Regions from separate parts of the Terrisporobacter muris genome, predicted to be linked through region 1. Evidence: riboswitches for the same ligand, from Rfam matches in the RefSeq annotation. Region 1 holds a riboswitch; each other region holds the start of a gene.

Region 1 (9,388 bases):
AATATTCAATATATTAGAAAATCAAGAACCTGGAAAAGGTGGAGAAATCCAACTTACTGATGCACTTCAAACTCTTGCTACTAAAGAAGCTATTTATGCATATAATTTTGAAGGAAGAAGATACGATGTCGGGGATAAGTTAGGTTTCTTAGAAGCTACTGTAGACTTTGCGCTAAAAAGACCTGAGCTTAGAGATGATTTTATATCATTCTTAAGAGGTAAGTCTGAAGATAAACATTTTGAATCTATGGAAGAAGTAGCTGTTACAACAGTTTAGTTTAAACCTTGCACCCATAATTTTTTAGAGTGGGTGTGAGGTTTATTTATTAGAAACAGGAGGTATTTATATGAAAAAGGTTATATATATATTACTGCTGATAATGAGCATAGGAGCTATGCATTATTTTTCTAGTCAAAATGGCTCAACATCTAAATCTCAATCAAATGCAGTTGTAGAGATTATAGATGAAATAAGAGACAAGGTTACTTTAAAGGATGAAAAATTAATAAAAATAAAGGATACGGTAATGAGTGAGCTGAAAAAATATAGTAAAAGCATGATTGTAAGGAAAGCAGCACATTTTTCTATGTATGCTATCATAGGAGGAATTTCAATGCTTGTAATATATTCTTTCTCGAAACAAGTATTTTTATCTGCGTGCTTATCATTTACTTTTTCTGTTTTGTTTGCAGTATTTGATGAAAGATCTCAAATAGCTATAGATGGTAGAAATGGAAACTTAACTGATGTATTTATTGATGGTAGTGGAGCATTACTATCTATTTGTATTTTATCGATTTTATTTATAACAACAAAAGGAATAAAACATGTGTTTAGAAGAGAAGAGTGGTAAATTTAGATATAAAACCAAATAAATTCTTTTAAAAGGTGTATCAAAATTGAATATACCTAAAAAGTAGATAAGTAATATAATATAATTTTAAACAAAGTGCTAATTTTAAATTAGCACTTTTTAACTACAATAATTTTTTTAATATACTTAATATATTTTAGTAGTGTCATACAATTCAATTTTTTGTATCTCTTAGAATTATAATAAATTATGTAATCATCAATTTTAGATTATTATTTAGTTAAAAGTAAGTTTTGGGTAGTAAACTGTAAATTGTTGTCGTATTGCATAAAAAGAAATAATCAGGTTTATATACAAACCTGGGTATATTTATCATTAACCCAGGCTTTTCATTATTTTTATATTTTATAATGGATAATAGAATTCTGTTATTACATTGCTTTTTAAATAAACTGCTACTATAAATACTAAGATGCACCCTACTATAAAGGCTAAATCCAACCCTTTTAATTTCTCATAACTATACCAAGTTCTTTTTCTTTTCTTACCAAAAGATCTTAGTTCCATAGCATTTGAAACAGTTTCAATTCTTTTAATAGAAGAAGAAACTAATGGTACGAATATTGTAGTGTAATTTCTTAAAATCTCGCCGATGCTACCTTCGCCTTTGTGGAATGCTAGTCCCCTTGCTTGTTGAGCATCTAGAATATCTCTGTACTCACGTTGTACATCAGGGATATATCTAAATGCTATATTTACAGCATAAGCAATTTTATATGGTATACCTATTTTGTTCAAACTGCTGGCAAATTCACTTGGATGTGTTGTGAATATAAAAATAGCAGTTATTGGCATTAGTACTGCATATTTTAATGATATAGTTAAAACATAGAATAGAGTCTCTTTGTTTATATATGCATATCCTATGTTGATTAGTTCTGTGTTTGTTCCTACTAATTCACTTCCATACTGTGGCGTTATTAGTAGTATAAAAATTACGTTTATTATATTGAAAACAACCATTATCCATAGTAGTGGTTTTAATGTTTTTGATGGTATTTGTGCAAAATAAAGCATGATTGCACTAATTATTCCCATAACTAAGAACACTCTTATATCAAGAAACATTACTGTTATCATTGTCCAAGTAAGGAATAATAATATTTTACTTACACCACTTAATCTATGGAAAATAGAGTCACCCTCAATATATAGAGTTTGGGCTCTACTCATTGTCTTTCACCTATCTTTCATAATCAATAAAGAATTGTACAAAATCATCTGGAGTTTCCATACCAATAGCTTTTGCTAAAGTTGATAATGACGTTTCTTTTAAGTTTGCTTGTTTTATAATATTTTCATCAGTTAAAATACATGATGGTTTATTGTCTGCTATTTTTTTACCAGCAGAAAGTACCATGGCTCTATCACAATACTCTAGTGTTAATTGCATATCATGAGTTATAAGGATTATAGAAATTCCTTTGTTTGCTAAAGTTTTTATAAACTCCATAAACTCAGTGTAGTGTTTGTGATCTTGGCCAGCAGTTGGCTCATCAAGAATTATAACATCTGGATTTATTGCTAAAATAGATGCTATAGTTACTCTTTTCTTTTGACCGTAGCTAAGTGCTGTAACTGGCCAGTTTCTATAAGGGTATAGACCGCAAATTTTTAGCACTTCTTCAACTTTTGTATCTATTTCTTCTTTTGAATACCCTCTGCATTTTAATCCTAAGGCAATTTCGTCCTTTATCATATGTTGAGATATCATTTGATTTGGATTTTGCATCACATATCCTATGGAAGAACATCTTTTACTTATGCTCCAAGAGTCTATACACTCGTCTTTTAAGAAGATATTACCTTCTTTAGATTTTAATATTCCTGTTATAACTCTGCATAAAGTAGATTTTCCTGCACCATTGTTTCCTAGAACAGCTAGAATTTCACCTTTATTAAGGTGGAAAGATACATTTTCTAAAGTATTTTTATTTTTATCATGAGAGAATGTTAAGTTCATCACCTCTAGAATTTTTTCTTCCTTATTATTGTTCTTCATAGAAAGATTTTTAGATTCATTGTTGAACCAATTTTTAATTTTTTCTTTAGAGTCTTCGTCCAAGTTATTGAAGTCTCTTAAGTTATTTATTTTATCTAGATTGCAATTGGCATATTTCATAGCAGATACATAAAGAGGTTCTCTAAGTCCGCTTTTTGACAATATGTCTGATTTTAAGATATCATCAGGAGTACCAATAGCTTTAACTTCACCTCTGTCTATAACAATAACTTTATCAAAAGCTTGTTCTAGAACATCTTCAATTCTATGTTCAACTATTATAATAGTTTTGTTTGTTTTTTCATGAATACTATTAACTAACTCCATGACTTCTTTTCCGCTAGCTGGATCTAAGTTAGCTAAAGGCTCATCGAAAAGAAGTATTTCAGCATCATTGCCAAGAACTCCAGCTAATGAGACTCTTTGTTTTTGTCCTCCGGATAATTCATAAGGACTGTGATTAATAAAATCAACCATGTTTACTAATTCGAGTGCATTTACAACTTTAACTTTCATTTCTTTAACTGGTATGGCGTCATTTTCAAAGTTAAATGCAACATCTTCTCCAACAGAAAGGCCTATAAATTGAGAGTCTTGATCTTGCATTATTGTACCGACTTTTTTACTTACATCCGATAAACTTTTTTCATAAGGTTTAATATTATCTATTATAAGTTCGCCTTCAATTTCACCACTGTATGAAAAAGGAATAAGTCCGTTTATACAATGAGAAAGAGTAGATTTTCCAGAACCGCTTGGTCCTACTATTAAGACTTTTTCACCTTTATTTATAGTTATATCTATATTTTTTAAAGTTTTATCAACTACATTGTTGTATTTAAAACTAAAGTTTTTAAAACTTATCATTATATTCTCCTTATTTTTTACTTTATTTAGTCCTCGATTTTTAGATTGATATTTTAAGCAACGGAGATGGCTGAAGCGTAAGCAAAGCCATATCGTTGGCGCTATGTTATAAAAATTTTAAGCAACGGAGATGGCTGAAGCGCGAGCAAAGCCATATCGTTGGCGCCATAGTGGATTAAAGATTGAGACTTTAGTCCTCAATCTTTAATCCACTATTTTTTTTATTTGCTCTAACGAAACCTAGTATAGTTGGAACTCCAATACCTAAAAATACTATTCCATTTGTAAATATGGCAAGAGCAGCTTGAATTTTCATTTTGTCTAAAGGTTCACCCATAACAACTACGTCGAAACCAGCAGCAAATATAAATGCTAAGATAATACCAATCATACCTGTAATTACAAGATATGAAACGTGGAACTTATTGCATAAACCATCTTTTATGCTAAATTTCTTGCATCTGAAAACTAGGCCCATAAAAAGACCCATAATACCAGAGCTTGCTACCCAGCCCCACCAGATTCCCCAACCAGCAATCATGTCAGTCAGCATATGACCTAAAAAGCCCATTGAAAATCCAACTAATGGACCAAATAGAGCAGAAAAGATTGCAAGTAGTGCTATGGCAGGTTTTAATTGTGTATTGGGACCAATGGGAATTCCAACAAATCCTAAGGCTCCATAAAGAGCAGCAGCAACGCCGATTGTCACTATTGTTTTTGTATCTATTTTGATCATATTACTTGTATTTCTCCATTTCCTTTAATTCTATTTATTTTATTACCTTATAATTTGATTTTAAATCAGAAATAATTTAACTAAAATATGAGTTTTGATTAAAATTTTATATAAAAAAATCTCTTTCCGGTAAGAAAGAGATTATATACGTAATCTTATCTTCCAGAATTCTTCTGTAGGAATTAGCACCTTTGTCTTTCGACCGGTTGCTGGGTTTCATAGGGCCAGTCCCTCCACCTCTCTTGATAAGGAATATTTTATTTAAGTTCCAGCGTATATTTTATAAAAAAAGTCGAAATTTGTCAAGTTCAAAAATATAATTAGATAACTTATAAATATATTACAATTTAATAAGAAATATAGAGGAAAAGGTTATATTGGGATATATTAAACTTATATAAGGATTATGGAGGGAATATATGAGTAAATTAAAGAAAATTTTATCTGCCGTATTAGTGGTATGCACAATAATTACTTGTGGTTTTACAAAGAATGTTGATGCAGCCTCAGTATATGGTAACAGCAATTCAAACATAAGTAACGGAGGCTACTCAGCGACCAGAGGGAACTACTCTTATGTAAGAAGCAGTAAGATATACAAAAAAACTGAAGAGTCAAACTATTATTATATTTACAGAACTTATAAAAATGGAAGTACAAAAAAACAAATAGTAAATAATGCAGCAGAAGAGCCATACATAAATGTAGTTGGAAATTATATATATTATGTGGGAGTATATGATTCAGGTAACAACTATGGAATATATAGAGTTAAAACTGATGGTACAGGAAAAACTAAATTAATAGGAAATTACGGATATAATTCATTTATTGTACAAGATAATTACTTATACTACATAAAGGAAACAACGAATAGTAATTATGATGAAGTGTCATCTTTATGTCGTTATAACTTATCAACTAAGAAAACTGTATCAACTTTATATACTACAACATCTAGATATATAGGTGACATGTCATTATCTGGAGATTATATATACATATCAGCTATAGGGGATGAGACTTCTATAATCTACAAAATAAACAAAAAAACTAAGTCTAGAACAACAGTTTATAAATATAAATCAGGCAAAAAAGAAGAGTCTTGTATAGATGATATGGTTTATTATAAAGGAAATATATACTATACAATTTATAATGATAAAAATCTTTATGATGAAAATGACGATACTTGCCAAGTATACAAAATATCTTCTACTGGAAAAAATAACAAACGTTTATCAAAGCATTTTACTAAAGGCATAAATTTATATAATAATAAAATGTATTATATCAATACAAATGGTAGTATATGCTCAATGAAGTTAGATGGAAGCAGCCGAAAGACTATAAAAAAAGCAAGTAAAAATCAATGGTATTACAGTATAAATACTTCGAATAGTAGAATGTATTTTGGAAGAGTTGTAATTGATTCATATGATCCATTTGAAGGAGTGCTTAGTGATAATATATATAGAACGACTTTAACAGGTGCATCTATGGTTAAGATGTAACTTTTTTATAAATAAATGCTGTAGCATAAGTGACTAAACCTATGCTACAGCATTTTGTATTATCTTTTAAATTTAATAATTAAGTTGTACATTACTATTATCTTTTAAATATTCGTGCTTATCCATATCAATATCATTATTTATAAAGTCTTGTAAAACTTGTCTTGAGTTTAAATCATATAGCCAAACCCATCCGGCGTTTTTATATTTACCGCCTTTAACATGGACGTTATCGATTATTGGGAATTGTCCTTGTTTTATAGTTAGTGGTTTAAAATTATATGCTGTAAAAGCTATGTTTATTATATCTTGTGGAGTAAGGTTTGTAGATACATATGGAAGTAATGTATTTAATAAATGAGGATATTTAGAAAAATCCATATCTTTTACAGTATCTATCATAGAAAGAATAACTGTTCGTTGTCTTTGATCTCTATGTATAGCACTATCTGTAATTCTTATTCTAGTATAAGCAATAGCTTGATATCCATTTAGCACTTGTTTGCCAGGTGAACTTAAAAGCTTCATGTCCCCTTTATTAGAATAAGTACATTGCTGATATGAAGGTACAATATATTTATTAGTTATATCGACCTCATGTTCTTTAACGTCTACTTCCACTCCACCTAATATAAACACAATGTTCATCAAATTATCAAAGTCAACTTGAATAAATTTATCCAATTTTATTTCAAAGTTTTCTTCAATAGTTTGGAATAATAATTTTTCTTTACCCCAAAAATAAGCTGCATTTAGTTTACCTTTCCCTTTACCTGGAATATCTACATAAGTATCACGAGCAAGAGAAGTTAATTTTATATTTTTATTGTTGGAATCAATAGTTGCAATCATCATACAGTCAGAGCGATAAGCTAGCTCCTTTTCTCTTCCATCAGTACCCAATAATAATATGTTTGTTATACCATCTACTTTTTCATATTTAGATTCATAAGTATCTTCAACACTTGCACTTGTTGTATTTAACTTATTGTAAAAAGAGTAGAATGTAAAAACTGGAATGGCTATTAATAATGCTAATAATATAATTACTACTTTTGCAAATTTGAATTTTTTATTTTTTTGCGTCAAAAATTCTCCCCCTTTTCTATGTTTAATTGAAATTCATAATTGTATTATAACAAATATTGTAAAACTAGACTCTATAAAATAAAAACTATGCGTATTTATAAAATAATGTGGAAGGTTTAAAAGTATTATGAATTGTTAATGCTTGTAATTATTAACAATATTTTAGAAATCATATTTATAATAAAGGATTTGGAATCTATTAGTAGAATTATATTATAAGGGTATCGCTGATATTTAAGTAAAGGAGGAAGTCTTATGATTAGAAATATAAATAAATTTTCTAACCAGGATTTATATCCTAATATTGAAGAATTATTAAGCAAAGTAAATGAAGCAATAGTCACAGTTAAAGGTAAGTCTATGTCACCGTTAATAGTAGAAAATAGGGATAAAGTAATACTTGAAAAAAGAAATTTTACTAAATTAAATAAAGGTGAAATTATATTATTCAAGTCAAAGCATGGCAAATACTTACTTCATAGAATTCATGACATATCAGACTTGGGATACTTAACTATTGGTGATGGAAACTTACAGTTTGATGGATGGGTTAGGCCTTGTAATGTGGTGGCGGTAGCTCGAAAGATAATTAGAAAAGGAAGAGTGTTAGATTGTTATTCTTATTTTTGGGAAAATGTTTTCAAAGTGTGGATGGTTTTACTTCCTATAAGAGGGATTTTGTTGAAAATATACGAGGGTGTAGTTTATGTAAAATCTAAGTTGTTAACATAGATAAAGAGTTGCTGTGTTTAGCAACTTTTTTTAGTAATATTACAAAATGAAGCTTATTTTTTGTTTGAAAAACTTACTAATATAAGATACAATAAAATTATTATATAAAACAAAGGGAATTTAATTAAAATAAATGCTATTATAAAGACAATTATTATGAAAAATGGGAGATGAGGAGAGGTTATTTTGAAGAAGATATTAATAATTATAATATCTGCTATCTTAATATGTCTAACGGGTTTAGGCGTCATAGGATACTATGTAGAAAAAGATAAAGCAGCTGAAAAAACTAATGTAAAAGTAGAAGAGAAAGTAGATCCGATTGCTGAAGAAGAAAAATTAGTAGTTGATATAAATAAACTGGATATTGATAAAATAGAAGGTTATACTTCAGGTGAAGGTGAAGTAAGTGAAGATAATGGACAAAATACAACTGTAGGTGGAATGAGTATTCCTTATTCTATTCCATATAAAAACATGGAGATTGTAAGTATTGGTGAATATTCTGGGAAGTTTATAGAAGATGGTAGTGATGTAAATAAAGAGAATGTATTAGCTATAATAGTAAAGAATACTTCGCAAGAGGTTATTGATTATGGTGAAATAACTATGAAAATAACAGGTAAAACTGATACTATAAAATTTAAAATTACTAATTTGAAACCAGGTGCATGTACTCTTGCAATGGAATCTAGTGGTAAGATAGAATTTAATTCACAGGATAAATATGTATACTTAGACTCAAAAAATAATATGGTGAGTAATCTATCAACTATGGAATCTCAAGTAGCTATAACTACTGAAAATAAAAAAATTACTGTAGAAAATTTAAGTGATAAAAATTTAAATACAGTGTATGTATATTATAAAACTATTTCGCAGGGGAATTGTTATCTAGGTGGAATAACTTATCGTGCTAAGTTTGAAAAAGTTGAAGCTGGAAAAAGTGTTAGTACGAATACGATACATTTTTCCAATACAAATAGTGAAATTTTAAAAGTAGAATCCGTAAAAGAATAAAAAATTCGCTTCGCTATGTCGTTAAATTTGAGAAGCATATCGTCAACGATATATCCTCGTTACCACTTCGGATAAATCCGTTACTCAAATGAGATGCCTTCGCTCCGCTTCAGGCAACTCTGTTTCTCAAAAATTAATTTTTTACATCTCAATATTTGTTAATATTAATTAATTCTAGAAGTTTTCCACAAAATAGAGAAAGTAGTCGCAAAATGTGACTACTTTCTTTATTTTGTTATAAAATTAATTAATAAATAACAAAAACAAATAAATTATTTTAATACAATGCTTTATTTTGTAAAGAAATGTATTAAAAAAGTATGATTCGCTTGTTGACATTAAAGTAGCACTAAAGTAGAATTTAATTGGTGGCTACTTTTCTGAAAAGATTTATGCAAATTTTATTTAACAAAAGACATATAATGTGATGATGGAAAACTTTGAATATAAGGGGGAGGAATTATGGAAATTAAAAAAGATTTTAATCTACGTAAATTTGCTGGCGAATATATTCTTATGCCCAAAAATACATCAGAAAAAGGTTGCAACA
Region 2 (10,270 bases), on a different contig from region 1:
ATAGTTAAATAAGTATTAGAATAGCTCATAACATCTTTTTCTATGTGTCCAAAAACTATATTAAGAATAAAATATTTGCTTAAATATCCAATTATCATGACAGTAATCGAGCTTAAAAATAGAAAAAGGATAAGTTGATCTGCACTTTTACATGCTTTATCTTCTTTCTTTTGGCCCAAATATTGGCCTGCTACAACAGCTCCCCCTGTTGCAAGAGCTGTAAAAATATTCATTATAAGAATATTTATACTATCTACTAATGATACTGCTGATACAGCTGATTCCCCTATACTTGCAATCATAATAGAATCAACTAAACCTACTGTCACTAGTAAAAATTGCTCTATTATTAAAGGAAAAATAAGTTTATATAAACTTTTATCAGAGAATAAATATCCATTTGCTTTTGAAGTAACTTCCATAGTATACCCTCCTTGAAATTTTTACCAATAACAATTATAGCAGATATTCACTTTGTATACATAAGTTTCAATCCCTTTAATATAAAAAAGAAGATGAATGTTATCACCTTCCTTTTTCTTAGTTCTATAATGATGCTTTTTCTAAAGCTTGATTTAAATCCCAAATTAAATCATCTATATCTTCTATTCCCACAGAAACTCTTATCATATCTGGAGTAACTTCTGCCAATTCTTGTTCTTTTTCATTTAATTGAGCATGAGTTGTACTAGCTGGATGAATTACCAGTGATTTAGCATCTGCAACATTAGCAAGGTGAGAGAATATTTGAAGGGATTCTATAAATTTAATTCCTGCTTCCAATCCTCCTTTTATTCCAAAAGTAAATATAGACCCTGGTCCCTTAGGTAAATATTTTTGACCTAAGTCATAATATTTATTTCCTTTTAAACCTGGATAGTTTACCCAAGCAACTTTAGGGTGATTATTTAAAAATTCTGTAATTTTCTTAGTATTTTCCACATGTCTTTCCACCCTCAAAGATAAAGTCTCAAGTCCTATTAATAATTGGAATGCACTTTGTGCACTTAGAGATGCTCCTGTATCTCTTAAGTATTGAGCCAATAACTTTGTAGCATAAGCTGACTTTCCGCAATCCTTAGCATAATTTAATCCATTATAAGATAAGTCTGGTTCTGTTAAGCATGGGAATTTTCCACTTTCTATCCAATCAAAGTTACCACTATCAACTACTACTCCACCTAAAGTTGTTCCATGTCCACCTATAAATTTTGTAGCTGAATGAACAACTATGTCTACCCCATAATCAAATACTTTTACTAAATAAGGTGTTCCAAAAGTATTATCTAACATAAATGGAATTTTAGCTTCATGAGCTATCTCTGCAATTTTTTCTATATCAATAATATTTATTCCTGGATTTCCTATAGTTTCTGCATAAACAAGTCTTGTTTTATCATTTATAGCATCTCTAAAACTTTCTGGATCATCAGGATTTACAAAATGAGTTGTTATCCCTAGTTTAGGTAACATATTTGATAATAAATTAAATGTTCCACCATAAATTGTTGGTGCAGCAACTATTTCATCACCAGCTTGAAGTATATTTAATATAGCTGCATTTATTGCCCCCATTCCTGAAGAAAAAGCCACAGCTCCTACTCCACCTTCAAGTAGTGCCATTCTTTCCTCAAATACAGCCACAGTTGGATTTGATATTCTTGAGTAAATATGTCCATCTGTTTTTAAAGCAAATAAATCTGCACCATGAGCCACACTTTCAAAGCAATATGATGTTGTTTGATAAATTGGAACTGCTCTAGCTCCCGTAGATGAATCTGGTTGTTGTCCCCCATGAATTTGTAATGTTGCAAAGCCTAACTTTCTTTCACTCATTATTTGTATCCCCCTTGTTATTTAATATAAATAATATTAAACAATATATAAAAAACCTTACAAGTTATATCTCATAATATAAAAAAGACTCTTTTATCTTAAAGATAAAAGAGTCTTAATAATCTAAGATTTATCTCTTATCTTTCTTATGTTTCCATAAGTAGGATTTAGCACCTATCTAATATAGGTTGCTGGACTTCTTTGGGCCTATTCCCTCCATCACTCTTGATAAGATTTTTTACTATTAATTTAATAAGTTAATTGTATACATGTTTTTATTATCTTGCAATAAAAAAATTATTTTTTTTGAGCTACTCTAAGTTTTGCACTTCTAGCTCTTGGATTTCTTTCAATTTCTTCATCACTAGGAAGTATTGGTTTTCTTGTTATAATCTTAACTTCTGACTTTTTATTACATTGACAAATTGGAAGCTCTGGTGGACATACACAACTTAAAGCTAAGTCTTTGAATTCATTTTTAACTATTCTATCTTCTAAAGAATGGAAAGTTATTATACAAACTCTTCCTCCCTTATTCATCATAGATACAGCATCCTCTATCATTTTATTTATTACACCAAGCTCATTGTTTACTTCTATTCTTATAGCTTGAAATGTTCTCTTCGCAGGGTGTGGTCCATCTATTCTAGCTTTTTTAGGTATTGCTTTTTTGATAACATCAACAAGCTCACCAGTTTTTTCAATTGGACCATTCGCTTCTCTTTCTTCTACTATGAATTTTGCAATTCTTTTTGCCCAATTATCTTCACCATAATCTTTGATTATCTTAGCTAATTGTTCTTCACTATAAGTGTTTACCACGTCATAAGCAGAAAAATCTTTTCTAACGTCCATTCTCATATCTAATGGTGCATCATGCATATAAGAAAATCCTCTATCAGCTTCATCAAGTTGATGAGAAGATACACCTAAATCAGCAAGTACTCCATCTATTTTGTAAACACCTATTTTTTCCAGCTCTGATTTGAGATTTTCAAAATTACTGTGTACAAATCTTACTCTATCTGAGTACTCAGCTAATCTTTCTTTTGCCGTAGCTATGGCATTTTTATCTTGATCAAATCCTATAAATAATCCTTTATCAGATAATCTCTTTACTATTTCTTTTGAATGACCTGCACCACCCATGGTACAGTCAACATATACTCCATCTTCTTTTATGTCTAAATTTTCAATACATTCATCTAGTAGTACTGACACATGATTAAATTCCATTTTTTCTTCTCCTTAAGAGTTACTAGTTAGCCTCTATTTTTCTTCTTTGATAATATTTTATGTAAAATCAAACAAACTATAATTGTTACTAAACTTATTACTTGAGCCATTCTAAGTTGACCAATCATAAGAGAATCTGTTCTAAGTCCTTCTATGAAAAATCTTCCTATAGAATATAATATTAAATAAGTTATAGCCAATTGACCTTCATATTTTTTCTTTTTTCTAAAACACCATAAGAATATGAATATACCTAAATCCCAGATAGATTCATATAAAAATGTTGGATGAACTTTTATTCCATCCACAATTATTCCCCATGGTAAACTTGTTGGACCTCCATGAGCTTCTCCATTTATATAATTTCCCCATCTTCCTATAGCTTGACCTAATGGAATACCAATCATTACAGTATCAGCCATTTTGAAGAAATTAATCTTTTTAATCTTAGTATATATAAAACCTGCTAATATACCACCTATTAAAGCCCCATGTATTGCCATTCCTCCACCCCTGAAATTTAATATTTCAGATAAGTGGTTTGAATACCAAGACCAATTAAAAATAACATAATAAAGCCTTGCACCTAAAAGTCCACATGGTATAGCAATTATGGCTAAATTTAATAAATCATCTTCACTTATTTTTACTCTTTTTCCTTCTTTTAATGCTATAAACACACATAGTATCATAGCCAATGCCATTAATACGCCGTACCACATTATATCTAATCCGAATATCGTAAATGCCACTCTATCCATTATTTCACCTCTTATAGTTTAAATAATCTTTTAAAAAATCCTTTTTTCCTTACTTCTTCTTTATAAGGTTTTGATATATTTAAATCCTCATTATTTATTATCGCATTATTATTTTTAACAAATAAGTTATCCGCAATTTCTTTTGAATATTTCTCACATACATATTTATAAGCATCTAAAAATATAGGTGTTCTTCTTTTGCTACGATGAGCATCTGTTCCAACTACATGAACCATATTTCTATTTATTAATGTATCACAAGTTCTTTGCAATTCTTTTCCACTTTTACCTAAAATACTATGAGAATTTATTTGTATTATAGCTCCAGCATTAATAACATCATATATTAAATCCGGATTTTCTTGAACTTCTATATATCTTTCCACATGTGCAAAAACTGGTATATAGTTTTTTTCTTTTAATTCATACACTATATTACATAAATCACTTGGAAAATTTGTAGGAGGAAGCTCTATTAGTATGTATCTACTATTATTTAAAGTGTAAAAATCTAATTCGTCAATTTGCTTTATTAAATCTTTAGTATAGTAAATTTCATTCCCAATTAATACTTCAATATCTATCATATTTTCTTTTAAAACATTATTAAAGTCTTTTAGCTCTTTTAATAATTCTTCGCCTTTTTTATACCTGAAATCTGGATGATAATGCGATGTATTAACAATCTTTTTTATACCTTGTTCCCTAGCTATTAGTGCCATTTCTATCGACTCATTCAAGCTTCGTGAACCATCATCTACCTCAGGCAAAATATGGCAATGTATATCAATCATAAAACATAGCCTCCTTATACCCTAAATAATTATATTTTTCATTCTTTATTATATCAGTTTCTTCTTAATAAAAAAATAGAATGCCTTAATTATAATGAATTAATAAATATTTTACAACTAAAAAAAGGATAATTAAAGTGTATTTTTAACTAAAATTACCTTTTTAATTAAAACCCTACAATTATCCTTTATTTTATTACATTTTCATTTTTATATAATTATTATCTAGGCTCTGCAATAGATATTACACAATTTTCTTCTTTAAAGTGATTATTTAATCTTTCAGTAACCTCTTCAAATGTAATTTCTTTCATGACTTCTACGTAATCAAGCAAATTTATGCCTTTAAATTTATAAGTTATAAAATTATTAGCTATAAAAGTAACTGAGTCGAAATATTTTATAAAGTTACCTATGTGTTTTTTCTTTGTTCTTTCAAACCCTTCTTTATCTAGACCTTCACATTTGAATTTTTCAATATAAGACATAATAATTTCTTTTACCTTGTGAGGATCTTTTGATTCACCACCTATAGATGTATATGAATAGTCTATTTGTGAAGAGAATCCTGCACCAAAACTTGGAGTTATAAGTCCTTGCATATATAAGTCTTCGTATATGGCACTACCTTTTTTAAATAACATATCAGTAAGAATATCTGTCATTACTTCATATCTTAACAATTCCTTACCTTTTATTCCTACTTTATCATCTTTGAAGCAAATAGAGAACATTGGCATCGATATAGGAAATTTTTCTACTATTTCTTTTTGTTTTACTTCATTAGGTTCTTCTGGATAAAATCTTACAATTTCTTCTTGAAGTTTTTGTATATCTTTATGATTAGCTTTTCTTACATGATTAAATACTTCTTCTTCATTTAAATCACCTACAACAAATAAAATCATATTTCCTGGGTTATAAAATGTATTGTAGCATTTATATAACTCTTCTTTAGTTATTTTATAAATACTATCTACAGTACCTGCAATATCTATTTTTGTTGGATGATTTATATACATTGCTTTTAATGCATTAAAGAATACATTCCACTCTGGGTCATCATTATACATTTTTATTTCTTGTTCTATTATTCCCTTTTCTTTTTCTACGTTTTCATCTGTAAAATATGGTGTTTGAACATAATCTATCAGATGTTCTAAACATTCATAAAAATATTCTGTGGCAGAAAATAAATAAGCTGTCATAGTAAAGTTTGTAAAAGCATTGGCATTAGCTCCATACTTCGAAAACTTATCAAATGCATTTCCACCATCTGGTTGTTCAAACATTTTATGTTCTAAGAAGTGTGCAATACCTGCATTCACTATCATCTTTTCTTTTTCATTTATAGGTATAAATTCTAAATCATTTGATCCGTAATTAGTTGCAAGGACAGCATATTTTTTAGTAAATCCTTTTTTAGGCATAAAATAAACATCTAAACCATTTTCTAATTTTTCATAATATAATTCTTCTTTTAATAATTCATTAACTATTTTTTCCATTATTATGCCTCCTTGTTATTACTTAAAAAGTATATAGTATCTAATTGAATATTTTTAAATGCATCAACTATATCTTCTACTGTAATTTTATCTATTCTCTCTATAATCTTTTCCACAGTTGCATTTGTTTGACCCATACTTTGCGAGAAGTAAAAATCAGATGCTCCTCCTATTGAATCCTTTATTGTTTTTAATGAACTTATTAAGGCGCTCTTGCTATTTAATAATTCTTCTTCTGAAATTTGTCCTTCTTTTAAGTATTCTAATTGTTCTTTAATTAGCTTAACTGTTTTATCATAGTTCGCATTTTCTATTCCAGAAGCTATAAACATTGATGTCTTATATTTTTCCAGTGAAGAATAAATATAATAACATAAACTTTCTTTCTCTCTAACATTTACAAATAACTTTGAATGAGGACCTCCACCAAGCACATTAGATCCTACAAATAAAGAATAATATTTATGTTCATCTTTATAGTCAATGTTACATCTAAATCCCATAACAAGTTTCCCTTGAGTTATATCCATATCTTCTTTTATTACTTTGACTTCTTCCACCCTTTTATTGAAATCTGCTCTAGGTATTTCTATTATATTTTCTCTATGAAAGTTAAATCCGTCAGATATTATCTTTACTATTTCTTCTTCATCAAAATTACCTTCTACAACTATGTCTATAGGAGAAGTTTTCATAATTTCCATATAATGTTCATAAAGACCTTTTGCTGTTATTTTATCGATATCTTCTAAATAGCCTAAATCACTAATTCCATATCTTTCGTCTTTAAACATTTCTTCACGAGCACGCTCAATAGAATATCTTCCTTTATCATTTATAATAGACTCTATTCTATTTTTTAAATTTTCTTTTTCAATTTTTACATATTCTTCTTTAAATCCGCCATTTATAACTAAGGGATGATTAACTACTTCATCTAAAAATTCAACCACTGGTTTAAATATCTTTTCATCTAAATATTTCTCATCAGTACTAATAATTTTAAAAGTAATGACTTGTGTTTCACCTCTTTTACTACTATCAGCACCTATAGAAACTCCATATAAATCATCTTGATGCTTAGACATTTCTCTAGCACTTGGGTATTTTTCACTCCCACTTTTTATTATAGAAGGAAGTATAGCATTCATTGTTACTTCTTCTTTATCTAATAATCTTTGGATATAAATACTTACTAAGTTTGTTTTGAATTTTTCTTCTGGTATTAAAGTCAGATTAATGCCTTTACCTAAGTTTATTGTTTTATTTTTTTTCATTTTTACCTCCTATTATGAGTACTAACTTGTATATACAATAAATGATTTATATATTCAAAATTTTTCCTTTTACTTAATTATATATCTTTTATTATTTTCTAAAATACTTATTTTTATTTTATTTGAACATTTTTTATTAGGATATGCTAAAATCTAAGTTAAAATCCCATTAATAATATAAATTCTTACAAAAATAATGTATTTTACAAATAATAACTTAATTCAAACGTGTTTACACATATTAAGATTATGATGTATAATCAATATGTATGTCTAGAAAATATTAAGATGTGTTTACAATTTATGTATAAATAAAATTGACAAATATGTAAATTCATATAAGAAAGGAAGATTATTAATATGAAATTAGGTATAGTTGGATTACCAAACGTTGGTAAAAGTACACTATTTAATGCTATAACTCAAGCAGGAGCTGAATCTGCTAACTACCCTTTCTGTACAATAGAACCAAACGTAGGTGTTGTTTCTGTTCCAGATGAAAGATTAGAAGTACTTAGAGAAATGTACGATTGTAAAAAAGTTGTCCCAACAGCAATAGAATTCTGTGATATAGCAGGTCTTGTTAGAGGAGCTTCAAAGGGTGAAGGTTTAGGAAACAAATTCTTATCTCACATAAGAGAAGTTGATGCTATAGTTCATGTTGTTAGATGTTTCGATGATCCAAACGTTGTTCACGTGGATGGAAGTGTTGACCCACTTAGAGATATAGAAACTATAAACTTAGAATTAATATTCTCTGATATAGAAATATTAGAAAGAAGAATCTTAAAAAGTAGTAAAGCTGCTAAAGCTGATAAGTCTATCGCTGCTGAAGTAGAATTCTTAAAAGAAATATTATCAGTTCTTGAAGAAAATAAATCAGTTAGAACTATGGACTTAACTGATGATCAAAGAGAATTTGTTGAAACTTTAAATTTATTAACTTCTAAGCCAGTAATATATGCTACAAATGTTTGTGAAGATGATTTAGCTGATGAAGGCGAAAACAACGAATATGTTAACAAAGTTAGAGAATTTGCTGCTGAAGAAAATGCTGAAGTTGTTGTTGTTTGTGCTCAAATAGAATCAGAAATAGCAGAATTAGAATCAGAAGAAGAAAAGAAAGAATTCTTAGAATCATTAGGACTTGAGCAATCTGGTCTTGATAAATTAATAAAATCTTCTTACTCTCTGCTTGGACTTATGTCTTACTTAACTGCTGGTGTTCAAGAAGTTAGAGCTTGGACTATAACAATAGGAACTAAAGCTCCACAAGCAGCCGGTAAAATCCACTCTGATATGGAAAAAGGATTCATAAGAGGTGAAATAGTAAACTATAAAGATTTAGTTGAATGTGGTTCTATAGCTAATGCTAGAGAAAAAGGTAAAGTTAGACTTGAAGGTAAAGAATACGTAATGCAAGATGGTGACGTAGTTAACTGGAGATTTAACGTTTAAAAATTAATATAAAATAATTAAGTCAATGATGGATGTATTCCTTTATTGACTTTTTATTTTTACTATATAAATAACAAAATTTTTTAATATTCTGTATATTTTTCAAATACATTTTTTTACATTTAATAGTGCTATAATTATTACATTAGTAAATTATATTTTAAGGGGATGGGATTTTGAGAAGAAATGATAAGGCGGTCAAAGATATCGATGTAATCAAAAATATTATCTCTAAATGTCAAGTTGTCAGAGTTGCCATGTGTAAAGATGATGTACCTTATTTAGTTCCTTTAAATTATGGCTATGAGTTTAAGGATGGGGAACTTATTCTTTATTGCCATTGTACTAATAAAGGTAAAAAACTTGATATTTTAGATGAAAATCCAAATGTATTTATTGAAATTGATAATGAAAAAGATGTTATTGCAGGTAATACTCCTTGTGAATTTGGACTTGAATACTTTAGCATAATGTCTCCAGGTAAAGTTGAGTTTATACATAATATTTATGACAAAATCCATGGTCTAAATAAAATAATGGAACATTATACTTCTAAGGATAAGAATGACTTTAAAAATGAAGCTTTAAATAAGATTTTCTTACTAAAAATCACATGCACTAATCTTTCTGCAAAAATCTGTAGTAAATAATTTAGACTTTTAAAAAGGTGTAGTATGAAATAAAATATTTTATTTCATACTACACCTTTTATATTTATACTAATATTAATTAAGCTTATACTAAAAAAGCACATTGATGATTACATCAATATGCTTTTAAATTATCTTTTAAAGTCAATTATTTGTCTACTTCCAAAATCAACAGTAGTTTCACTTAACGTTGTATTAGCTATAACTCTTCCCTCTCTAATTGAATAATAAACTTTTACTTGCCTTCTTATAGCATCATACTCACTTTCTGCTGGAAGTATAATCATATTACCTGGCTTTCCAACCTCTATACCGTATTTATCACTTATATTTAAAGTTCTTGCAGAGTTGTTAGTTATTAAATCTATTGATTCATTTATCTCACTATACCCCATCATTTGACATACATGAAGTCCCATATGAAGGACTTGTAACATATTTCCTGTTCCTAGTGGGTTCCATGGATCCATTATATCATCGTGACCAAAACATACATTAATCCCTGCTTCGACCATTTCCTTAACCCTTGTGATACCTCTTCTCTTTGGATAAGTATCAAACCTTCCTTGAAGATGTATATTTACAAGAGGATTAGCAACGAAGTTTATTCCGCTCATTTTTAGTAGTCTAAATAATTTATATGTGTATGCCCCATTGTATGAATGCATTGCAGTTGTATGACTTGCAGTTACCTTATGCCCCATGTTGTATTCATAAGCTCTAGTTGCTAGAACTTCTATAAATCTTGAT
Region 3 (6,388 bases), on a different contig from region 1:
GCGTCTGGCTTGGACTTGCAACCACAGACCTGAAACATATTACTATTTTAACGGCTTAAAACAATTCTGTCAATAGAATTTTATTCCTTTATATATACATCTACACAAGTTGTTAGTAATGTAAATATACATATACTATTTACAGAGTTCATTTTCAATACTTTTGATATTTCATTTGCTGTTGATCCTGTAGTAAAAATATCATCAATTAATATTACATTTTTATTTTCTATAAGATTAATATTCTCTTTTATCTTAAATCCATTTTTCAATTCTTTTTCTCTATCTTCTTTATTTAGCTTGTATAGCTTTTTTGTATTTTTTACTCTGCTAATACAATCCAATATAGGTATATCTAGTAAATCGCCTAATTTATTAGCTATTTTTTCTGCTTGATTAAATCCCCTTTTTTTTAGTCTTTTTTTATGTAAAGGAACAAATAATATATAGTCAGCTTCTATACCTTCTAGCAAAAACTTTTCTTCCATTAGGCACGCTATATATTTGCACAAATAAGTTTTACTTTTATATTTAAAATCTAAAATTAATTTTTTACTTATATCATCATATTCTATACAAGAGATTACTTTATCAAAGTAAAAAGTTTTATTATAACAATAGTTACACTCAATTAAGCTTTCTCTTTCCAAATTTCTATTTACTATAGGTTTGCCACATTTATTACATCCATCAAAAATAAAATTTAGCTCCTTAAAACAACTTCTGCAAAGAGAATAAGAGTTAGTTAGTTTTATGGGATTATCACAAATTATGCAAGTTATATTTCTAGGATAAACATAATTTATTAGAACCTTTATAGTTTCTCTTATATTATTTGGAATTAACTTTGATATAAATCTCATTATTATCTACTTAACAACCCTTCTTTTATAAATTTATTTAATTTATATGATAAATTAGAGTATCTGTCATTTATTCTATTATTTTTGATCATTTGTTCTAAATACTTAACATCACCAACTAATACAACAAGTTTTTTTGCCCTTGTTACTGCAGTATAGAGTAAATTACGACTTAGTAGCATAGGAGGAGCCCAAACTATAGGTATAACTACTACAGGGAATTCACTCCCTTGACTTTTGTGAATTGTAGTACAAAAACTATGATCAAGTTCATCTAGTTCATCATATTTATAAGAAGCAATTTTCACCTTATCAAAAAGTACAAAAACAGTCTTCTTATCTTTATCTATATGAAATATATATCCAATATCTCCATTGTATATACCTTCACCATTATCACTTTTGTCTTCTGTTTCCCATTTTTTCGTGTAGTTATTTCTAATTTGCATTACTTTGTCCCCTACTCTAAAAGTTCTCTTAGCAAACTCTTCTTCTTGTTTATATTTATTAGGAGGGTTAAGGTATTTTTGTAATTCTATATTTAGATTTGTTACACCTAGGTCACCTTTTCTCATGGATGTTAACACTTGTATATCTTTTAATTTATCAAAGTTATAAAACTTAGGTAGCCTTTCGCTAACAAGGCCTATTATTTCATTTAAAATTTCTTCGTTTGTATTTTTTCTCAAGAAGAAGAAATCTTTATTTTTAACATTTAAAAATAATGGTTCTCCATTATTTATCTTATGGGCATTTACTACTATCATACTTTCTCTTGCTTGCCTGAATATTTCATCTAATCGCACTGTCTTTATTACACCAGAATCGATTATATCTTTTAGAACATTTCCTGCTCCTACTGACGGTAACTGATCACTATCTCCAACTAAAAGTAACCTTGTTCCTAGTTTTATTGCTTTTAGCAGATTATACATTAATATAATATCAACCATAGATGCCTCGTCTAATATTATTACATCTGCCTCTATGGGGTCTTCTTCATCTTTAAAGAATGTTAATTCATCACCATCTGTGGAAAATCCCATTTCTAGAAGCCTATGAATAGTCTTAGCTTCTTTATTTGAAGTTTCACTCATTCTTTTAGCTGCCCTACCTGTTGGAGCACATAAAACTACCTTTTGATCGTTATTTTCAAATATTTTTATTATAGTATTTATAGTTGTAGTTTTTCCTGTACCAGGACCACCTGTAATAATTGTTACTCCATTATTTATAGCTTCTTTTACTGCTAAGATTTGATTATTGGCTAAACTTATTTCATCTTCTTTTTCAACAATTTTTATTTCTTCATCTATATTAATATGTAAATCTTTAGTTTCATGTTGAGATAACTTTACAATTTCCTTACACACACCATTTTCACATATATAATACATCATTAAATATACTAAAATTTCTCCATCTCTATTTTCTAAATGTAATTTTTGATTGTATGCCAAATCTATGATTCCATTTTCTACAAATGTGGGCTCTACACCTAAAATTTTAACTGATTGTTCAATCAATACCCTTTTAGGCAAGTATGTATGACCACTCCCTAGACTTTGATTTAGTGTAAATAAAATACCTTGCATAATTCTATCTGGAGAATATTTATCTATACCAATCTTGCTAGCTATATCATCAGCTATTCTAAATCCTATACCTCTTACTTCTTCTGCTAATCTGTATGGATTTTTATTTATCACTTCTAAAGACTTATCTTTGTATTTTTTATATATTCTTAAACAATAATTAGGAGTTATTCCATAAGGAGATAGTTGTATTATTATATTTCTAAGCTCTCTATTTTCTTCATAGCTCTCTTGGATTTGCTTGACTTTTTTCATACCTATTCCTTCTACTTCAGTTAATCTTTCTGGAGTATTTTGAATAATATTTAAAGTATCTACACCAAATTTATCTATTATCCTTTTAGCCATTTTTTCGCCTATTCCATGAATCATACCTGAAGATAAATAAACATAAATACCTTCTAAAGAAGACGGTGTAACAGGCATAAAGCTTTGTACCTCAAATTGAGAACCATAAATTTTATGATTAATCCATTTTCCTTCAACCTCTATACTTTCTCCTACAGATAAAGTTGGCATACAGCCTACAATAGTTATTTCATCATTTTCATTAGCTAAAGATGCTATAGTGTAACCATTCTCTTCATTTTTAAAGACTATATCGCTAACCATTCCTTGTAATTTTTCCATTTTAATTCTCCTAAAATCATTTATTAACTCATACTTATAATTATTAGTATTATAAGTATATTTTATGTTATCACTTAATGTAAAAAAAATAAAGAGCCGTATATTCTACAACTCTTTATTATTTATATTAATTATTAAAATTATTTTACTGAAGATTGTTTTCTTAATGTTTCAGCTTTGTCAGTTCTTTCCCATGGTAAATCAATGTCAGTTCTTCCAAAGTGTCCATAAGCAGCTGTTTGTCTGTATATAGGTTTTCTTAAGTCTAAGTCTCTTATTATAGCACCTGGTCTTAAGTCAAAGTTCTTATTAATTAATTCAACTAACTCAGCTTCTGACACTTTTCCTGTTCCAAATGTGTCAACAAATATAGATAATGGCTTAGCAACACCTATAGCATAAGCTAGTTCTATTTCACACTTATCTGCAAGTCCTGCAGCTACTATATTTTTAGCAACGTATCTTGCAGCATAAGCAGCCGATCTATCAACCTTAGTTGCATCTTTTCCTGAGAATGCTCCACCACCGTGTCTAGCATATCCTCCATAAGTATCTATTATTATTTTTCTTCCTGTTAAACCAGTATCTCCTTGTGGTCCACCTATAACAAATCTTCCTGTTGGATTTATGTATATTTTAGTTTCATCATCTAGTAAATCTGCTGGTATAACTTCTTTTATTACTAACTCTATTAAATCTTTTCTTATAGTTTCGTTATCCACATGTTCACTATGTTGAGTAGATATTAGTATAGTATGTACTCTTACTGGCTTATTTCCATCGTACTCTACTGTAACTTGAGTTTTACCGTCTGGTCTTAAATAATCTACTGTTTCATTTTTTCTTATTTCTGTTAATCTTCTAGATAATTTATGTGCTAAAGATATAGGTAATGGCATTAATTCTGGAGTTTCATTACATGCAAATCCAAACATTATACCTTGATCTCCTGCTCCTATAGCTTCTATTTCTTCTTCAGTTTGTTCTCCACTCCTACTTTCTAAAGCTTCATCAACTCCCATAGCTATATCTGATGATTGCTCGTCTATAGCAGTTATAACTGCACAAGTTTGACTATCAAATCCATACTTAGCTCTTGTATATCCTATTTCTTTTATTGTATCCCTAACTATTTTTTGTATATCTACATAAGCTTTTGTAGATATTTCACCTGCTACTAATACTAATCCTGTAGTTGTAGTTGTTTCACAAGCTACTCTTGATAAAGGGTCCTTCTCTAATAAAGCATCTAATATTGCATCTGAAATTTGGTCACACATTTTATCTGGATGGCCTTCAGTTACTGACTCCGATGTAAATAAATGTCTTGACATTGTACTTCCTCCTTTTTATTATGTATTTTTGTCAATTTGGGTAAAAATAAAACCTCTTCTTTGACAGAAGAGGTTAATTATCACATAAAAATTCTAATTAACTAACCTCATCTCTCTAACGTTTCCGTTAAGTAGGATTTAGCACCGTCCCCCAAATATTGGAAGTGGTTGCTGGGCTTCATAGGGCCTGTCCCTCCGCCTCTCTTGATAAGGTGTAATCACGATTACACATATTTTAATATTACTTTTAACAACTATATGATAACCTTTTTTTGATATAGTGTCAAGAATTTATTTATTTTATGAACACTATTACACCTTGCATCATATGATTAATATATAAGTGTCTTTATGTTTATTAAAGTTATGTATTTTTTTATTAGGTAGTTCATATATTTTTGAAGGGAGGTAAGTTCCTATGTATTTAGCCAAAGTGAACTATAAAAAAGAAAATGTTATAGAAATATTAAGCTTAATACTCAAAGATATAATTAATGAAAATACCGTTGTTATTTGTATAGGAACGGATCGTGCTATAGGAGATGCTTTAGGTCCTTTAGTCGGTACTATGCTTAAAAATAGCGACTTTAAATACCCCGTTTACGGTACCCTAGATAATCCTATTCATGCCTTGAACATATATGAATCTATTGATCAAGTAAAAGAAAAACATCCTAACAGTGAATTCTTAGCTATTGATGCCTGCTTAGGTTCTATAAATAATATAGGAAATATCCAAATTAGAAAAGGACCCATTCTTCCAGGTAAAGGCGTAGGTAAAAAACTCCCGCAAATTGGATCTCATTCAATTGTAGGTATTGTAGATAAAGTAGATGAAAATAATAGATTTTCATTTAATAATGTTCGACTACATTTTATTCTCGAATTGGCTGAAACTATTGCTTTATCAATATTACTCTCAACTTAAACATAATCATCTATGTACTTATCTGAAAATTCGCTTTGTTAATGTGGCAACGGACTATAAATCTGGTTAGTTGCTCCATTAAGTAGTTGGATTTTATGTTTTATCCATATTTCATATAAAATATAAAATTCTTACAAATTAAAAAGGGCCGTACATACTAATTAAAATTATTATGACAGCCCTTTTATATTATTTTTTATTTCTTCTTTTAAATGTTCCACCTGTTTCTAATAAATCTAATGTACTTAATGATGAACCAGTTCCTCTTGCAACACAAGATAATGGATCGTCAGCAACTATTACATTAATTCCTGTTGCTTCTTCAATTCTCTTATCTAAATTCTTTAATAATGCTCCTCCACCTGTCATTACTATCCCAGATGTACTTATGTCAGCTGCCAATTCTGGTGGTATTTTTTCTAATACTACTCTAGTTGTAGCAACTATTTGCTTTATACATTCTTCTAAAGCTTCTGCTATTTCTTCTGAGCTTACTTCTATAGTTTCTGGAAGTCCTTTTATTATATTTCTACCACTTATTTTCATAAGCTTTTCTTCACTATCTTTCATAGCTGTCCCAATTTCCATTTTCAGCTTTTCTGCGCTTCTTTCACCTATAAGAAGATTATGCTTTTTCTTAATATAAGCTACTATGGCAGCATCAAACTTATCTCCACCTACTTTAATTGAGTCACTAACTACTGCTCCCCCAAGAGATATAACAGCTATATCCGTAGTTCCTCCACCTATATCTATTACCATATTCCCATTTGGTAGAGATATATCCATACCAGCACCAATCGCTGCTGCTATTGGTTCTTCTATTATATAAACTTCTCTTGCCCCAGCTTCTCTAGTTGCTTCTTCTACTGCCCTTTTTTCAACTTCTGTAACACCTGTTGGTACACACACCATTATTCTTGGCATTACAAGCCTTCTAAATCCTTTTTTCTCTACTATCTTTTCTGTAAAGTATTTTAACATTTTTTCAGTTGCTTCATAATCTGAAATAACACCATCTTTTAATGGTTTTATTGC
Region 4 (4,790 bases), on a different contig from region 1:
TTTGTAACAAAGATAGATGCAACAGAAGGGCCTTTAAGATGGATAGAAATAGCACCGAAAGAAAGTGAATGGGTAACTATAGTTCTATACGATAAAAACCTTATGAAAGCTCAATATCCAGATGCTAATACAGATTATAAAACAGTTATATTAAGTACGGAATATCTAGATAATGCGTATATAGAAATGAAAGCTAAAGGTGTTGAAGTAACTGATATAGTAACTATGCCTTATGCTAGATTATTCACATTTAAAGATCAAGATAATAACGAATATTTATTACGTGAAGATAAATTTTAAATAAAAAATGTTTGACAATTCCAAACATTCATATTAATATTAATTACAAATGAAAAATAATTAAAACAAATATTGAGAAGAGGAGAAATGGTGTTATGAAAAATTCAATAATTGCAATAAAATTAAATATACAACTTCATCATCACCATCATAGAACCAAGGGATTGTAAATTATGAAATTTAATTCATAGATACAAGCCCTTTTAGTGTTGTTAAAAAGGCTTGTATCTATGGTGGAATATATATAACAAATATTAACCACATAGGTATTAGCCTATGTGGTTTTTTTATTGCAATAATAAAAGATTAAATTATTAGGAGGAGAAAGAAATGAAAAAGATATCAAAGAAATTAATAATGGGATTAGCGGTTTTAGCAATTATGGTAGGAGCAGTAGGATGCAACAAAAAGAATGTGACTTCCGATGATAATGAAATAGTAATCGGATATGATAATACATACTTCCCAATGGGATATTTAGATGATAATGGAGATACAGTAGGGTTTGATGTGGATTTAGCTAAAGAAACCTTTAAAAGATTAAATATGGATGTTAAGTTCCAAAGTATAGATTGGTCAATGAAAGAAACTGAATTAAATTCAGGAAATATAGATGCTATATGGAATGGATACTCATTAACTGAAGAAAGAAAAGCAAAGGTTACTTATACAGATGCATATATGAAAAATAGCCAACTTATAGTGACATTAAAAAATTCGACAATTAAAAGTAAAGAAGATTTAAATGATAAGGTAGTAGGTACTCAACAAGGGTCTGCAGGATTAGAAGCATTAGAAAAAGATTCAGAGATATTAAATAGTTTAGATGGTTCGCCAATTTTATATGATACTTTTGATAAAGTCTTTAGAGATTTAGAAGCTGGAAGAATAGATGCTTTAGTTGGAGATGAAACTTTAGTTAAATATTATATAAGTAAAAAGGGTGAAGAAAAGTATAAAATATTAGATGATAATTTTGGAACAGAAGACTATGTTGTTGCATTTAGAAAAGAAGATATTGAACTTAGAGATAAAGTTAACAATACAATAAATGAGATAAAAGATGATAAAGTCTTTGATGAAATTTATAATAAATGGTTTGGAAAAGCTAAATAATATGTAAAAATTAAGAAATATAGATTAAGATACACAAGGAGGAAATTTCACTATGATAGAAGGATTAAAAGTTACATTATTAGTATTTTTTATAACGCTGATAATATCAATACCACTTGGAATTATGATAGGCTTTTTAAGAATATCCAAAAATAAAATAATAAGTCAAATAGCAAATTTATACATACTAATTATGAGAGGAACCCCCCTATTATTACAACTAGTATTTGTATTCTTTGGGCTTCCTTTAATGGGAATAGTATTTGATAGATTTGATGCTGTAATTGTAGCATTTTCACTAAATTATGCAGCTTATTTTGCTGAAATATTTAGAGGGGGGATCCAATCTATAGACAAAGGGCAATATGAAGGAGCTTTTGTATTAGGATTTAGCAAATTTGATATGTATAGAAGAATAGTTTTCCCTCAAGTTATAAAAAGAGTATTACCAGCTATGTCAAATGAAGTAATAACATTAATTAAAGACACAGCTATAGTATATGCCATAGGTTTAAATGATATATTAAGAATTGCTCAAATAGCACAAAATCGCCAAGCGAGTATAGTACCTTTAATAGAAGCTGGTGCAGTATATTTAGTGCTAATTGGAATTTTAACAATAATGTTTAAAAAAATTGAAAATAAATATGCGTATTATAGATAAATAGAGGTGAGACAAATATGCTAAAAGTAAAAAATTTAAATAAATCTTTTGGGGAGAATAAAGTATTAAATAATATAAATTTTGAAGTTAATACTGGAGAAGTATGTGTGATTTTAGGAAAATCAGGTGCAGGAAAAACTACAATTCTTAGATGTATAAATGGTCTTGAAACTTTTGATGATGGAGAAATTATAGTAGATAATTATGTAATGAAAGATAAAAGTCATATATCAAAGAATAGAGATAAAATAGGAATGGTATTCCAAAACTTTAACTTGTTTCCACATATGTCAGTATTGGAAAATATAATATCAGCACCAATAAATGTTCTTAAAAAACCAAAAGAAGATGCAATTAAACAAGCAAAAGATATTTTAAAAATGGTAGATTTAGAAGATAAAGTAGATGCTTATCCTTATGAATTATCTGGTGGTCAATGTCAAAGAGTTGCCATAGCAAGGGCATGTGCATTAACGCCAAAAGTTCTTTGTTTTGATGAGCCAACATCTGCGTTGGATGTTGATTCAATAGAAAAAGTTTTAAAAATTATAAGAAATCTAAAGGCTAAAGGTATGGCAATTCTAATAATAACTCATGATATAGGATTTGCTAATGATATCAATGATAAAATTATAAAAATAGGAAGCTAAGAATTAAAGAAAAATAAAAATATAAAAAATTAATTATACAATTTACATTAAAAAGAAACAGTGCTATGATAATTATCAAATTAAAAAATAAAAAATCTCTTATCTAGAGTGGTGGAGGGACTGGCCCTATGAAACCCGGCAACCAGTATATTTTTATATACACGGTGCTAAATCCTGCAGTAGGTTTACTGAAAGATAAGTATAAATTCGCTATTAAAACTTGAGTTTATACTCAAGTTTTTTTGTTTTAGAGGAATTAAAGTTTAACTAATGGAGGAATTAGAGAGATTTTTATTATCAATTTAAGGGGGATATTATTATGAAATCAAAAAAATTATTAAGTGTAGTGATGAGTGCGCTACTATGTGTATCATTAGCTGGATGTGCAACATCATCTGAATCTAAGGATGATAAAATAATCAAAGTAGGAGCTACATTAGTTCCAGGTGGTGAATTATTAGAAAAGTTGAAACCACTTATAGAAGAAAAAGGATATGGTTTAGAAGTTGTGACATTTAATGATTATATTTTACCTAATGAATCATTAAACAATGGAGAAATAGATGCTAATTTATTTCAACATAAGCCTTATTTAGATGAAGCAGTAAAAAGCAAAGGTTATGAAATAATGGCAGGGTCTAAGCTATATGTTTGTCCAGGAGTGTTATATTCTAAGAAAATAAACTCTATAGATGAATTTAAGAGTGGAGATACAATTGCTATAAGTGATAACGCTGCTTCTGCATCAAAGTCTTTAAGATATTTAGAAAGTGAAGGACTAATCACTTTAAAAGAAGGTGATATAGTAGGGGTTAATGACATTATTAAAAATCCAAAAAATTTAGATTTTGTTCAATTAGATGTGGCACAAATACCACCATCATTAGAAGATGTTACTGCTGGATTTGTTGATACAACTTATGCTATACCTGCAGGACTTAGTGCAGAAGAAGACGGAATCTATACAGCACCAGTAAATGATGAATATGCAAATTTACTTGCTTATAGAACGAAAGACAAAGATAATGAGAAAATAAAAGTATTAGAAGAGGTTCTTACATCTGATGAATGTAGAGAAATTATAGAATCTAAATATAAAGGAATTGTAATACCTGTATTTTAATATTAATACAGCCACTAAAATAAAAATATACATATAATTAGGAAAAAATATTTATTATGTTGTAATATTTTGTCTAATACTTATATATTAATTATAAAAATATTAAATCAAGGTTGTAGCTATATGAATGAATGACTTAGATTGATCTTAGACAGTATTTCTTTTCCAATATGGATAAAGGATTTAAGTTTCATCAGTGTTGGATTTTTCCTCTAATATATGAAAATGATAAAATACTGAAAATTGTAGGATGGGGATTGATGAATTAATTATAGTAGGGGAACTTCATGATATAGGCAAAATAGGGATTAGCGAAGAAATATTAATAAAAGAAGCTTGAGAGATGTGCTGGAACTCAGTTTTACCAAGTTGTTGAAAAATTTATTGAATGTATCAGATAGGAAATTTATGACAAGTAATTTAAAAATCACCATGATTGAATAGCAATACAAACATGGTATAATATAAATGTATTAAAAACTTAAACTATTTTGGAGGATAACATGGCAGGAAATATATTTGGGAAAATGGCAGCAGATACATTAGGTTTATCTGATATAGGTAAGATAATAGATCCAAATGACTTTAACAAAGTTGATGGAGATGACTACATAATGAATGAAGATGGTGAAAAAATCTACTTTGTTATAAAATCAAAATCAGATGAATACGTATTTACGAACAGAGGTCTAATACATGTAGATGGTGCATCTGCTGTAAGTAAAAAAAGAGTAGTAAAAAGACATGAGTTTCGTAGTGAAAATGTTCATTCAGTAACATTAGAAACTGCAGGAACAGTAGATTTAGATGTGGAAATTAAGTTTAGTTTTGCAGATAATTACTTTAGTATAGATGTTGATAAAAAACAAATAGAGCAACTAAAAGACTTATATAAAGCTTTATTTGAAATTGGAAAAATCCAACATAAGAATAGACA

What was found. Region 1 has a riboswitch for S-adenosylmethionine ahead of NSA58_RS09995 (ECF-type riboflavin transporter substrate-binding protein). Riboswitches for the same ligand answer to the same signal wherever they lie in the genome.
Region 2: linked by a shared signal. The riboswitch ahead of NSA58_RS01980 (O-acetylhomoserine aminocarboxypropyltransferase/cysteine synthase family protein) and the one ahead of NSA58_RS09995 (ECF-type riboflavin transporter substrate-binding protein) in region 1 are both predicted to bind S-adenosylmethionine.
Region 3: linked by a shared signal. The riboswitch ahead of metK (methionine adenosyltransferase) and the one ahead of NSA58_RS09995 (ECF-type riboflavin transporter substrate-binding protein) in region 1 are both predicted to bind S-adenosylmethionine.
Region 4: linked by a shared signal. The riboswitch ahead of NSA58_RS15770 (MetQ/NlpA family ABC transporter substrate-binding protein) and the one ahead of NSA58_RS09995 (ECF-type riboflavin transporter substrate-binding protein) in region 1 are both predicted to bind S-adenosylmethionine.

The regions. Positions count from the first base shown of each region.
Region 1 covers NZ_JANKBY010000109.1:848-10,235, forward strand. The annotation lists gene galU (UTP--glucose-1-phosphate uridylyltransferase GalU) at 1-277, shown strand, start outside; gene NSA58_RS09980 (VanZ family protein) at 348-854, shown strand; gene NSA58_RS20985 (CDP-glycerol glycerophosphotransferase family protein) at 1,077-1,226, shown strand; gene NSA58_RS09985 (energy-coupling factor transporter transmembrane component T family protein) at 1,221-2,048, opposite strand; gene NSA58_RS09990 (ABC transporter ATP-binding protein) at 2,059-3,744, opposite strand; gene NSA58_RS09995 (ECF-type riboflavin transporter substrate-binding protein) at 3,935-4,483, opposite strand; SAM riboswitch class I at 4,636-4,735, opposite strand; gene NSA58_RS10000 (DUF5050 domain-containing protein) at 4,903-5,997, shown strand; gene NSA58_RS10005 (LCP family protein) at 6,070-7,086, opposite strand; gene NSA58_RS10010 (S26 family signal peptidase) at 7,342-7,818, shown strand; gene NSA58_RS10015 (hypothetical protein) at 8,005-8,838, shown strand; gene NSA58_RS10020 (PqqD family protein) at 9,301-9,388, shown strand, end outside.
Region 2 covers NZ_JANKBY010000012.1:3,020-13,289, forward strand. The annotation lists gene NSA58_RS01975 (MATE family efflux transporter) at 1-422, opposite strand, end outside; gene NSA58_RS01980 (O-acetylhomoserine aminocarboxypropyltransferase/cysteine synthase family protein) at 547-1,836, opposite strand; SAM riboswitch class I at 1,971-2,071, opposite strand; gene rsmH (16S rRNA (cytosine(1402)-N(4))-methyltransferase RsmH) at 2,134-3,072, opposite strand; gene lgt (prolipoprotein diacylglyceryl transferase) at 3,099-3,833, opposite strand; gene NSA58_RS01995 (tyrosine-protein phosphatase) at 3,845-4,627, opposite strand; gene yfmH (EF-P 5-aminopentanol modification-associated protein YfmH) at 4,849-6,135, opposite strand; gene yfmF (EF-P 5-aminopentanol modification-associated protein YfmF) at 6,138-7,412, opposite strand; gene ychF (redox-regulated ATPase YchF) at 7,773-8,870, shown strand; gene NSA58_RS02015 (pyridoxamine 5'-phosphate oxidase family protein) at 9,047-9,520, shown strand; gene codA (cytosine deaminase) at 9,652-10,270, opposite strand, start outside.
Region 3 covers NZ_JANKBY010000184.1:322-6,709, forward strand. The annotation lists gene NSA58_RS13080 (ComF family protein) at 81-863, opposite strand; gene recD2 (SF1B family DNA helicase RecD2) at 866-3,088, opposite strand; gene metK (methionine adenosyltransferase) at 3,229-4,422, opposite strand; SAM riboswitch class I at 4,527-4,636, opposite strand; gene yyaC (spore protease YyaC) at 4,841-5,350, shown strand; gene mreB (rod shape-determining protein) at 5,540-6,388, opposite strand, start outside.
Region 4 covers NZ_JANKBY010000272.1:198-4,987, reverse strand. The annotation lists gene NSA58_RS15790 (VOC family protein) at 1-300, shown strand, start outside; gene NSA58_RS15785 (amino acid ABC transporter substrate-binding protein) at 631-1,416, shown strand; gene NSA58_RS15780 (amino acid ABC transporter permease) at 1,469-2,080, shown strand; gene NSA58_RS15775 (amino acid ABC transporter ATP-binding protein) at 2,098-2,730, shown strand; SAM riboswitch class I at 2,827-2,932, shown strand; gene NSA58_RS15770 (MetQ/NlpA family ABC transporter substrate-binding protein) at 3,050-3,853, shown strand; gene NSA58_RS15765 (PH domain-containing protein) at 4,357-4,790, shown strand, end outside.